Regions from separate parts of the Paenibacillus pabuli genome, predicted to be linked through region 2. Evidence: predicted binding sites of a transcription regulator. Region 2 holds the regulator's gene; each other region holds the start of a gene.
The links. The regulator Rex, encoded in region 2, represses fermentation and respiration genes when NADH is low (regulators of the CRP and FNR family bind a similar motif). The targets are predictions, from matches to a motif close to TTGTGAAATATTTCACAA.

Region 1: the regulator Rex is predicted to act here: its motif matches at 2,031-2,048, upstream of ABGV42_RS28235 (formate/nitrite transporter family protein).
Region 3: the regulator Rex is predicted to act here: its motif matches at 1,368-1,385, upstream of ABGV42_RS05145 (cytochrome ubiquinol oxidase subunit I).
Region 4: the regulator Rex is predicted to act here: its motif matches at 1,514-1,531, upstream of adhE (bifunctional acetaldehyde-CoA/alcohol dehydrogenase).

What each region holds. Positions count from the first base shown of each region.
Region 1 covers NZ_JBDOIO010000005.1:327,888-331,070, forward strand. The annotation lists gene ABGV42_RS28230 (molybdopterin-containing oxidoreductase family protein) at 1-716, opposite strand, end outside; gene ABGV42_RS28235 (formate/nitrite transporter family protein) at 1,109-1,948, opposite strand; gene ABGV42_RS28240 (DinB family protein) at 2,113-2,583, opposite strand; gene ABGV42_RS28245 (FAD-dependent oxidoreductase) at 2,727-3,183, opposite strand, start outside.
Region 2 covers NZ_JBDOIO010000004.1:1,454,898-1,458,080, forward strand. The annotation lists gene dinG (ATP-dependent DNA helicase DinG) at 1-1,149, shown strand, start outside; gene ABGV42_RS26270 (redox-sensing transcriptional repressor Rex) at 1,338-1,991, shown strand; gene ABGV42_RS26275 (amidohydrolase) at 1,978-3,183, shown strand, end outside.
Region 3 covers NZ_JBDOIO010000003.1:668,124-671,306, forward strand. The annotation lists gene ABGV42_RS05135 (VOC family protein) at 1-360, shown strand, start outside; gene ABGV42_RS05140 (Rrf2 family transcriptional regulator) at 414-848, opposite strand; gene ABGV42_RS05145 (cytochrome ubiquinol oxidase subunit I) at 1,543-2,907, shown strand; gene ABGV42_RS05150 (cytochrome d ubiquinol oxidase subunit II) at 2,907-3,183, shown strand, end outside.
Region 4 covers NZ_JBDOIO010000004.1:1,272,017-1,275,199, reverse strand. The annotation lists gene adhE (bifunctional acetaldehyde-CoA/alcohol dehydrogenase) at 1-1,427, opposite strand, end outside; gene ABGV42_RS25330 (Crp/Fnr family transcriptional regulator) at 1,864-2,580, shown strand; gene ABGV42_RS25325 (hypothetical protein) at 2,685-3,183, opposite strand, start outside.

The DNA.
Region 1 (3,183 bases), on a different contig from region 2:
CGATCAAACAGTACATTCATTAATCCCAGCGCGAGTGCGCTGTCTGTACCCGGGTAGAGCGGAATAAACCAGTCTCCCCATTGTGCTGTACGATTCCGGTGAACATCAATGACGACAATCTGGGCACCCTTTTTGCGGGCCTTCTCAGCCAGGACAACCTGATGCATGTTGGTACTGACAATGTTGCCTCCCCAGACCAAAATAAGGTCCGAATGCTCGGTATCTTCGGGCAGGGTTCCCCGATTGGCGCCCATCGTATATTTCCATCCGGTATTCCCGGCCGCATTGCAGATCGTTTGCTCCAGCATACTTGCACCAAGCGCATTGAAGAAACGACGATCCATGCCATCTACCCCAAGGATACCCATGTTGCCGTAAAAGCTGTATGGCAGGATGCTCTCGGAGCCGTACATCTCGGATATTGATTTGAATTTTCCCGTAATCTCATTTATGGCTTCATCCCAGCTTATGCGCTCGAACTTGCCCTCACCTTTTGCACCGATACGTCGCATCGGATATTGCAGCCGCTCGGGATGATATACCCGCTCTGCCATGTTCCTGACTTTGTTGCAGATGGCACCTTTCGTAATCGGATGGTCAGGATTACCCGCCACCTTCACGATTTTACCGTTCTCTTTATGAAGCAGCAGGCCGCAAGTATCCGGGCAGTCAAGCGGGCAAACCGCCGGGAACACGCCATTCTCCTGATCGATCATATGTACAAGTCCTCCCCATCTAAAACTATCCTTACATCATATAATTTTGGAGGTAATGACGTAAAGAGAACAGTCATGTTCTCCGAGCTTCAGGCTTGATGCTTTTATTCTAAAAAAAGTTTTGGCCCCATGATTCATCTCCTAAATTCAGGGGTAAATTAAAAACAAGGCATTAGGTTAGTGTTTCCCCACTTCCTCCTCATGCCATATCATGGACCACTCCCGAAATTCGCCATGGACAGGTTTCGTTCCCCCGAACCTTGTCATGGCGAATTTATTTTATCTGCATATTCAAAAAGCGATCCCCTGCTCGCCACCCACGGCAAAACGTACACCGTAGTTTCGGAACGATATGAGATCGCTACTATATATATTCAGTCGAGATGATGCAATTATGCCTGTTTGCTCCACATCGGTCTGGCTTCCGGCTCTACCGTCTGGACAACCGCTTTGACTTCGGGTTCGGTCTTGCGCAGGTACACCATCCAGTAGGCAGCCGCAACGAACAATGCGCCTCCCGTCAGATTACCGAGCCATACCGGGATAAAGTTCATAATGTACTGCCCCCATGAGTAATGTCCTTCGAAGATGGCAGCCGGAATAAGAAACATATTGGCAACCACGTGCTGGAATCCAATGGCGACAAAGGCCATTGTCGGAAACCAGATGCCGAGTACCTTGCCACTCATCGTATCCGAAGCGTAAGACAACCACACTGCCAAGGCTACCAGCCAGTTACATCCGATTCCGGATATAAACGCCTGTAGAAAGCCGTCATGCAGCTTGTGTCCTGCCATATCCACAACCTTGGTCAGATACACCCCTTCTCCTGTGAGACCAAGCACATGCCCAAATGCATATGCCACGAACAGTGCACCCAAGAAGTTGCCGATCGTAACCAAAGTAAGATTTTTCAGCATGCTGCCTACGGACAATTTACGGGCCAGCGTGGCGAGTGGTACTGCCATCATATTGCCTGTCAGCAGTTCTCCCCCACCGATCAATACCATGATCAAGCCTACGGGGAACACCGCTGCGCCGATCAGGTTGACCAAGCTGCCCCATTCTGCCGGTGCGGAAGCAATCACGCGAATATCCAGCAGAAACCCAAGCGCAATAAATGCCCCTGCCAGAAAACTGAGAACAAGCACAGAAGACGTCTGATTCTGTCCTTTCTTCATCCCTGTGTTCACCGTATATTGTGCAACCTCAAGAGGTGTTTTAGCCGCCATGCCATCCTCTCCTTCACTGTTGATGAACGAAATCAGCTTACATCGTTGATATGTTCATTGTATCGCGAAGGGCTCGGCAGGTTTGTTACTTTTATCACAAAGTCCTAAAAGTCCCCTTTTTCCAGCTTCCGTGCTCTCTTGCTTGAGTGCAGCTGGTTGGTTACTTATTCTGTTCCCAGGTTATGATGTTCACCAAAAATTTGCTGCAAATGGTGCTTCAGATGCTGGACGTAATCTTGTGCCAGCCATTCCATCGTAACCACACTTCCATCAGGTAGAATGCACGTTGGTGATTCCCCTGTCTCCGGCATGCTGGATAGAACACGAATGATGGACTGATTCAGACTGATCCAGAGACTTAACACCTCTTCACTTGGTGCGCTGATGTACTGTTGGCTCTCTACCCATAGGTCTTGATGATAGGGCGTTATAGACAATGGTTCGGTCTGATGCTGCATTTGGACAAACCTGCTTACATTATGAAGAGCCGAATCGCATAAATGTCCAAGAATCTGAAGACGGGACCATTTTCCTTCCATGCGTGGCTGCACAAGATCATTTGGATTCAATGCAAGAAACGAGCGAGGTACGGATTGTAGCAGAACTTTGAGCTCGGATACTGTAGTTGTAAGCATGTTGTGAACCTCTCCTTCATGTTCATATCTATTGCGGTATGACCTCTAAACTGTTGTTAATATAGCACCAATTCCCAGAACCAACTACATCAAATTATATAAAAAAACTGCCGCATTTCTGCGGCAGTTCTCGGATTCATTATTTAAACCATCGCTGGTGCTTTCACTTTCACATCCACTGGAGGCAGAGCCTGAAGGCCAGCCGAGTTCAGGAAGTTCCACGGTTTGTTGTAATGCGGTTGGAAGAAGAAGTCGATGAAGGCGAGCTCATCTACAGTCATGTTGTTCTGGATACAAACCGAGATCGTATTGATCGACTGCGTTAGATCCACCTTGGACATCACTTGTGCCCCGACAATTCGCCGTGTGGCCTGTTCGTAAATGACTTTGAGCAGCAATTTCTCCGCCGTCGGCATGAACTCTGGACGATAAGCATCTTCCAGCGTCACAGCTTCCACCACCAGACCGTCATCTGCAGCCGATGTTTCCGTCAGGCCCGTACCCGCAATATTCTGGTCGTAAATTTTAATTCCCGATGTACCCTGCGTACCCATGTAAGGGGTCGTAGGACGAACCAGGTTACGAGCTACCAGTGTACCC
Region 2 (3,183 bases):
AAACCGGCGAAGTGGCAGGAGCTGCAGGATTACGAAAACCAGATTTATGTCACACTGGGGGACTTGATCCGTAAGGGAGACAAGCTGCTTCTTGAAGTCAAAGAAGACCAGGACGATTATCAATCGGATAGCTTGATCACGGACATTACAGGTCTGCTTAAGGATTTGGCAACGCTCAAAGAGAACCTTCGATTCTTCATGCGAATGGATGATGCCAAAACGGTATACTGGATGGAGGCGAGCGGCCAATTCCGCAGCAAATCACTGCAGCTCTATGCGGTTCCTGTTGATGTTAGTGCACAGCTGAAGGACATGTTCTTCGATAAAAAGAAAAGCGTTGTCCTTACTTCGGCTACGCTCTCTGTCGATAAGTCATTTCAGTTCATGATCGAACAGCTTGGCTTGCAGGAAGCGGCTGACAATAACCGTTTGCTGACGTCCATGCTGCCGTCACCATTCCGATACAGGGATCAGGCACTGCTGGTGATACCTCGTGATTTCCCAAGCGTAAAGGGCAGTGTTGGTGATGCTCACTTTGTCGACATGCTCGTAAGATCTCTGGCTGAAACGGCTATTGCGACACGAGGACGCATGATGGTGCTCTTTACTTCATACAGAATGCTGCGGCAGGTGTATGACCCATTAAAAGAGGCACTGTCGGGTAACGATATTTCGCTGCTCGGTCAAGGTGTGGACAGTGGCAGTCGTTCCAAGTTAACCCGCAGGTTTCAGGATGCGAAAGCAACGGTACTGCTCGGCACCAGCAGTTTCTGGGAAGGGGTCGATATCCCTGGAGAGGCGCTAACCTGTCTGGCCATTGTCAGATTGCCCTTCCAGCCACCGAACCATCCTCTTGTCGAAGCGAAGAGTGAACTGCTGCAGGAACAGAAAAAGAATCCGTTTATGAAGCTGTCTGTTCCACAGGCCGTAATTCGTTTCAAGCAGGGATTCGGAAGACTTGTCCGTACGGCAAAGGATCGAGGCATTGTCATCGTTTACGACACACGGGTGATTGAGTCTTATTACGGAAAGTATTTCTTATATTCATTACCGGGTCCCAAAATGGAGCATATGCTGACGGAACAGATGGTTCCCCGGATTAGCGAGTGGCTGGAAACACCAGCACAGGACCAATCTACTGTAAATTAGGTATGACGTCGTTGCGCAATAAGGGCTTCTCGCTGTAAACTTTATTAGAGTGTGGATCATCCTTGGAGCACTTTTAATTTTATATTTCATAAGGCATCTTGCATGATTTCATTCGGAGACGAAAACGGTTATGCGGGATGCTACATTTTTATTTATCTATCGTGGCCTTGGTAAGGGGGAGCAATGTAATGAAATCAGATAAAATTTCGGAAGCTGTGGTACGCAGATTGCCTGTTTACTTACGTTATTTGAGTGAACTGCATCAACGTGAGGTAGGCACGGTGTCATCACAGGAACTGGGACTACGCCTGGATCTTAATCCTGCCCAGATTCGCAAAGACCTTGCATACTTTGGGGACTTCGGTCGCAAAGGCATTGGATATGACGTATCGTATCTAATCGAAAAAATCCGTCATATCTTGAAAATTGATCAGCAAATCAATGTTGCTCTGGTCGGGGCGGGTAACTTGGGACATGCATTATCCAATTACAATGCCTATCTGAAAGACAACATGAAAATTGTTGCTGTTTTCGATGCATACGGCCCTAAGATCGGCAGTCAGATTAACAGCTTGAAGGTACAGCCCATGAATGAACTAACGGATTCGGTCAAAAAAGATAATATTCGTATTGGCATCATTACCGTTCCGGATACCGAAGCTCAGAACGTAGCCGATCAGCTCGTGGAATCCGGCATTGAAGCGATTCTGAACTTTGCACCAACCATCTTGAAAACACCACCGCACGTCCGTATTCATCATGCTGATTTTACAACGGATCTGCTTAGCCTGGCTTATTATCTGGAGAACGGAAAGGACGACGAGGAAGATGACGACAAATAGATGGGTAATTCATAACGGCAAATTTGCTGTGAATCAGGGTACGGAATGGACTGTGGTTCAAGGATATATGGTCGTTGAAGACGACAAGATTGTGCATATTGGTGAGACACTGCAAGATGGAGATGAGAACCTGCCGAAGGTTGATGGCAAAGGACTGGTCTTTTTGCCGGGTCTGATCAATACGCATGGTCACGCAGCCATGTCGCTTCTGAGAGGTCATGGGGACGATCTGGCCCTGCAAGTATGGCTTCAGGAGAAAATGTGGCCTATGGAGGCGAAAATGACGTCTGAGGACGTGTATTGGGGTACCTCCCTTTCTGTATTAGAAATGCTGAAAGGCGGAACGACTGCATTTCTGGATATGTATGACCATATGGACCAGGTGGCGAAGGTGGTTGAACAATCCGGTATCCGGGCCGCATTGGCACGTGGTGTTATTGGTCTCTGTTCTGAAGAAGAGCAATTGCGCAAACTGCAGGAATCGGCTGCGTTTGCACGCGAGTGGAACGGACAAGCTGGTGGTCGAATTACGACGATCATCTCACCGCATGCGCCGTATACTTGCCCTCCGGATTACATAGAGAAGCTGGTACAGGTTGCACATGATCTGGATCTGCCGCTGCACACCCATATGTCGGAAACCCTTCGCGAAGTCGAACAGAATGTAACGGATTATGGTCTGCGTCCAGTAGCACATTTGGAAAAGCTCGGTTTCTTCTCTCGTCCTTCTCTCGTAGCTCACGCTGTGCATTTGAATGATGAGGAGATTGAAATTCTGGCACGCCATGATGTAGCGGTCTCTCACAATCCGGGAAGCAACCTGAAGCTTGCTTCGGGTGTTGCGCGAGTTCCGGATCTGCTGAAAGCTGGAGTAACCGTATCTCTGGGAACAGACGGACCTGCAAGCAACAACAACCTGGATATGTTTGAAGAGATGAGACTGGCTGCTTTGATTCATAAGGGCGTATCCGGTGACCCAACAGCGGTACCAGCGGGGGAAGCGCTGCTGCTCGGAACGGGGTATGGTGCCAAATCCATCTTCCTGAACAATACGGGAGTACTCCAAGTAGGCATGAAGGCTGATTTCATTGCGCTAAATATTGAACAAGCACACTTCTATCCGCACACGGATCTGATCTCTCATACCATTTACTCCGCTTCAGCCAAAGATGTGGAGCATGTGTGGGTCGAC
Region 3 (3,183 bases), on a different contig from region 2:
AAAATCATTAATCATTTTATCCCCGTTTTTACTGAGCAACTGGAATCAACCGTTGCTTATTATGAGTCGCTTGCTAACCGACCTATGGATCGCACTTGGGATATTCCCGAAGCTGGCTTATCTTTAGCCACTGTATACCCATACGTTATTGTTTCTGGAAGTCCCGAGGCCATGAAGCCTGCTAGATCACTCCGTGCTGTGGTGTATGTTGATTCCATGAACGAATTGAAGGAAGAATTAAAAAAACAAAATACCCTTATTATAAGGGATCAGTATGGTCCTATTGGTCCAAGCATTTTTGTTCAACATCCCGATGGTAGTTTTATTGAATATGTAGAGCCTGCGCAAGCTACTCTTTGACTGGTGAAAAATTAAAAAATGCAAAATAAAGCTACTCTACCAAAAGAGCAGCTTTATTTTGCATTTGCTTTCATCCGTATTTGCTCCACAATCTGAGCTAAGGAAACAGAAGCCAGTTCATGCTCCATGGCCTTCTGCGCATTAGAGAGTTGGGGTAATAGAACCGATTCAATGTTCATTCCTACCGAACAATTGGGGTCAGTATCCTTGTGAAAATTGAAAAGCTGATTTCCTTCTACGGATTCGACCGCTTGAAAGATATCCAGTAGGGTTAACCTATCAGGAGATACCAGAAGAGATGCTCCCGCAACTCCTGGTTTTGTTTCAATATACCCGGCTTTTTTGAGCTGGGCCATAATCCTTCTAATTACAACAGGATTACTATTGATGCTGCGGGCAATCCGATCGCCTGTACTATATATGGGGTCCAGCGTGATCATGGAGAGAATATGGACTGCCATCGAAAAGCGACTGCTTATTTGTTTCATCTACTCACCTTCTTTGCTACACAGTATAGTTCCATTTAAAGAACAGGTCAATTAACAGTTTTTCCAGCAGGACACAAGAGGGTCAAAAGTCATTTGCAAGCACTTTATGGTTCCATGAATTAAGAAGTTATTTCGAAGAATAAAGGCTGGCACTAATAGTGGGACAAGAAAAAAGTGTCACCTATCAGGTTGCTGTGAAAATAACAGTATATTGTAAATTTTTTAAAGGTGCTGATGGAATGCTGCACTTATAATAAGATATCAAACATTAGAGTAGTGACACATCACGTAAAGCTTAATCAATCAATAGCTCTATTGGGTGGTTTTTAAGTTATTCACCGAGATGTCAGAAAGAATTGATCCTTTCTTGAACGTTTAGGGGCAAATGCGTGACCACAATTGAATTGCTAAATGACAAAGATATAATAATTTTAAATATCAGGTTCTGCAATGTGCTGAGCATATTCAAAGAACAGATTAGGAAGACTGAGGGAGCAGGTCTCCTTCTTGTCATTTACTTTGTGAAAAATTTCTCTTTCTAGAGGTGTGAAAGTAGATGATGCGCTGAACGCAAGAAAACGAATCTGTTGAATATGGCAGAACCTGCTATTAGATGTAAATAGGGAGAAGTCAACTTAGGCATGTGCAATATCCTACTAATGATTGACGAATTTTGAAGGGAGGCAGCAAAGGAATGGACATTGATACAGTGCTGTGGAGCAGGCTGGTGACAGGAATGACATTGGGGTTTCACGTTATTTTCGCGACCTTAGGTGTTGGTGTTCCACTAATGATCGCGATTGCCGAGTTCATCGGTATCCGCAAGAAAGACCCCCACTACATACTGATGGCCAAAAGGTGGTCGCGAGGGTTTGTCATTTCCGTTGCCGTTGGGGTTGTGACAGGCACGGCGATTTCACTGCAGCTGGCCTTAGTGTGGCCGAATTTTATGAAGCTGGCAGGAAATGTTATTGCTCTTCCGTTATTTATGGAAGTGTTCGCATTCTTTTTTGAAGCAATTTTCCTGGGCATTTATCTGTATACGTGGGACCGGTTCAAAAATCCTTACAAGCACTGGTTGCTAACGATTCCCATTGTGGCAGGGGCAGGAATGTCTGCGGTATTTATTACGACGGTAAACGGATTCATGAACCAGCCTGGGGGATTCACCATGGAAGGAGGAGTATTCACGGCCGTTGACCCGATGCAAGCGATGCTCAATACGGCAACGTTCTCCAAGGTGTTCCATGTATTAAGCTCAGCCTATTTGACAGGAGCTGCACTGTTAGCGGGAATTGCAGCTTTTACAATCCTTCGTAAAGGTGTCACTGGATACCACAAAAAAGCATTGAATCTTATGATGGCTGTTGTTATGGTGTTTGGATTGCTCAATACGTTAGCCGGTGATGTATCTGCCAAATTTTTAGCTGAGCACCAGCCGGAAAAACTGGCTGCAGCGGAATGGCATTTTGAGACCGAAAGCGGCGCGGATTTGATTCTGTTAGGTTGGCTTAATGCCGAGCATGAAATTATTGGGGCACTTCACCTGCCTAAACTTCTCAGTTTTCTGGCTTATGGTGATTTCAATGCGGAAGTAACCGGTCTAGATGAATTTCCGCTGGATGAACAGCCACCACTTTTGGTGCATTATTTGTTTGACTTGATGGCAGGCATCGGATTCGCTTTGCTCGGCATTTCATTGTTGTATTTCCTGTTTGTATTTTGGAAAAAGAGAAATGAGCTCAACAAGTGGTTACTTCGAGTGATTGCTTTGAGCGCGCCGCTTGCTTTTCTAGGCGTTGAACTAGGTTGGTTTTACGCCGAGCTTGGACGGCAGCCATGGATCTTAAGAGGATATATGCGCGTTGAAGAGGCAGCTACGACCTCGCCAAGTGTGAGAATTCTATTTTTCCTTTTCCTTCTTCTGTACATCGTACTGGGTACCGTTTGCGTTCTCGTCCTTCGGCGCTTGTTCAACAATAATCCGGTGGAAACCGAGATGGAGAAATGGAAGCAGCATGCGGGCGATAAAACAACAACAAAGGGGGGGCACTCTTAATGAATTACGAGTTGGTTGGAATATCGGTACTCTGGTTGTTTCTGTACGGATATTTAATTGTGGCTTCCATTGATTTCGGAGCAGGTTTCTTTGCCTTTTATGCCCGATTGACGAAGCAAGACCATCTGATTAATCGCTTGATTTCGCGTTATTTATCGCCCGTATGGGAGATCACCAACGTATTTTTTGTTTTCTTTTACATTGGCATAATTGGATTCTTTCCGGATACGGCGTACTACTATGGTTCGGCGCTAATTGTCCCAGGAAGCATTGCGG
Region 4 (3,183 bases), 180 kb from region 2:
TGCGTTGCTCCTTTTTCGAAGTACACTTTGTTCGGCACTTTGAACCATTGCATATTCACGGTACGGCGAGCCACCCTTTTCACATTGATTAAGTTGACGGCAGTTACATTCGATGAGGTCGAGTTACGTCCATATGAACCACATCCCAGGGTCAATGACGGCATGTTGGTGTTGTAGATGTCCCCAATGGCGCCGTGTGTGGATGGTGAATTCACGATAATCCGTCCCGTTTGCAGACGATCCGCGAATTTACTTATGACTTCTTCGTTATTCGAGTGAATGACCGAGGAGTGACCCATTCCGCCAAAGGCAACCACTTCTGCAGCACGCTCAATCCCTTCAGCTGCGGTTTTAACTTTGTAACAAGCCAGTACCGGACTTAATTTTTCTGCAGACAGCGGGAACTTGGTGCCGACACCTTCAATTTCCGCTACGAGAATTTTGGTGCCAGCCGGAACCTCGATACCGCACATTTGCGCAATGGCAACTGCCGATTGGCCAACAATCGCCGGGTTAACCGCACATTTCTCCGCATTGATGGCACCTGCTGTTAATTTCGCTGCTTCATCCTTGTTAACGAAATAACAACCGTTCGCAATCATTTTCTTTTTCACCTGGTCGAAGATCGGCTCTTCGATGATGACCGCTTGCTCGGAAGCACAGATCATGCCGTTATCAAAGGATTTGGACAAAATTAGATCCGTTACCGCCTGATTGATATCCGCTGTTTTTTCGATAAAGCAAGGCACGTTCCCTGGTCCCACGCCGAGTGCCGGTTTACCGCAGCTGTATGCGGCCCGTACCATGCCTGATCCGCCTGTTGCCAGAATGAGCGCCACATCGTTATGATTCATCAGTGCGTTCGTACGGTCCATGGAAGGGTCGTCGATCCACTGGATACAGTCGGCCGGAGCACCATGCTTCACAGCGGCTTCAAGCAGAATTCTGGCGGCTTCACGGCTGCAGTTCTGAGCTGACGGGTGAAAACCAAAGATGATCGGGTTCCGTGTTTTGATGGAGATCAATGCCTTGAACATCGTGGTGGATGTAGGGTTAGTTACCGGTGTAATCCCCATGATGATGCCGACAGGCTCCGCAATTTTTTGGAAGCTCTCATATTCGTTATCTTCAATCACACCTACGGTTTTGTCATATTTAATGCTGTGGTACACATATTCTGTTGCAAATATATTTTTGGTAATTTTATCTTCATACACACCACGGCCGGTTTCTTCCACTGCCATCTTGGCGAGCATCATGTGTTTGTCCAGACCTGCCAGCGCCATGGCTTGCACGATGCGGTCAATCTGTTTTTGATCCATGGACATGAATGCTGCGTGTGCTTTATTCGCTTTGTCAATTAACGTTTGAATATACTGACCTGCTGTCGGTTCTTTTGCTGGGGCGACTTCGTTCTTTACAGCCATCTCCCTCATCCTCCTAAAGGTTCGTATTGGTTTTGGTTTGTCTCTCTTCTTTACGTACACATCGTATCATGTCGAAAAGATTAATTATGTGATTATTTTCACAAAGTATAACAAATTTAATTTAAAGTTTTTTGTGGTTCCCTCCGCAGGTCAAATTTACTTCTTATTTAAAATATAGAGCTGTCAAATGCATGCTTCCCTTTCTAAAGTGAATTTAATCACAATGTTTGGAATTTCGTCATTTTTGCCCTCTTTCCATGCCCCTCAAACGGATAGATTAGGTATATACTGAACTTAAAAATTGAACCACCGCAATTTGTACCGTCCTCCCCGGCGGAGTTGAACCTAGTCAGGACGGCAACGGTTGCGGCGAACCACGGAGCGGGAATGGCATGACTATAATCCCTCCGAGTGGATACAAAGGGGAGATAGACTTATGAGAGAACAACTGAGTGTAATGGAAAAACGCGGCAATACGAACTGTTTCTCGGAAGTGAATTTCAATCATCTGCTCGTAACCATGAAAGACCGTACCTTTCCTGAAGGGACCCACCTGTATTGGGAAGGTGATGTGTCCGACAAACTTTATTATATGAAAAGGGGCCGGGCCCAGATCACCAAATCAACGGATGAAGGCAAGGAGCTTATCATGTATATGTACCAGTCCGGTGATATGATTGGTCAGGCAGATCCGTTCTTCGGTTCCAAGCATACGTTCTCGGCGGAAGTGCTGGAAGACAGTGAAATCGGTGTACTGGAGCACAAAGACCTGGAGATGCTGATCTGTCAGCATTGTGACTTCGCTATTGATTTTATGAAGTGGATGGGCATTCATCACCGTTTAACCCAGACCAAGTTCCGTGACCTGATGTTATATGGTAAACCAGGTGCGCTCTGTTCCACCTTGATCCGGTTATCCAATTCCTATGGCGAGCCTCACGGCGATCACGTGATTATCCATAAAAAAATTACCCACACGGACCTGTCCAACATGATTGGAGCCACCCGTGAAAGTGTAAACCGCATGCTTAGCGATCTGCGCAAAAAAGATGCCATTGAATATGATAACGGCATGATTGTGATCAAGGACCTTAAAATGCTTCAAGGGATCTGCCATTGTGAACTGTGTCCCAATGAAATCTGTCGTATCTAAGCCTTAAGCGCTTGAAGCGAACACCTTCCGCTCCTGAGTTGAATCTATAAATGGCATGAAAAAAGCCCGTCCTCTGGTTAAGAGGTTCGGGCTTTATATTATGTTTAAGATGCCGTTAACTGTAATTTAACCGCATCACGTGGATTCAACTTCATATCCAAACCGTTTTCCATCAATTCCTTATCGTTCACCATAATCACCCAGCGCTGATTCATGCGTGGAACAACATTTTCGACGGAAACGACGTATTTGTTATTTTCCGACATTCTGACGATGCCGCTGGACTTAAGTACATCACGAACCGTGCACTCCTGGATATAGACACCTGCATATTGACGATTGAGGTCTGGCATAATATTGCCGCCGCTGATCTTGAGCAGGGTTGTCTGATATGCAACACCTTCTCCTGTACTGTCGGCGGCTTTTACGTAAATGATCACTTCATCCTTGGCATGAAGCTCCATGCCCCAATTTTCCGGATCAATATCCTTGTCGTTTAGCTTAACTGCCCAGCTTAGCGAGGAATCGAGCGAAACTTCCCCTACGGATTGAATCCGCTTGCCGTCAGCCGTAAAATCAACCAGACCGCTGTTCAATAGCGCC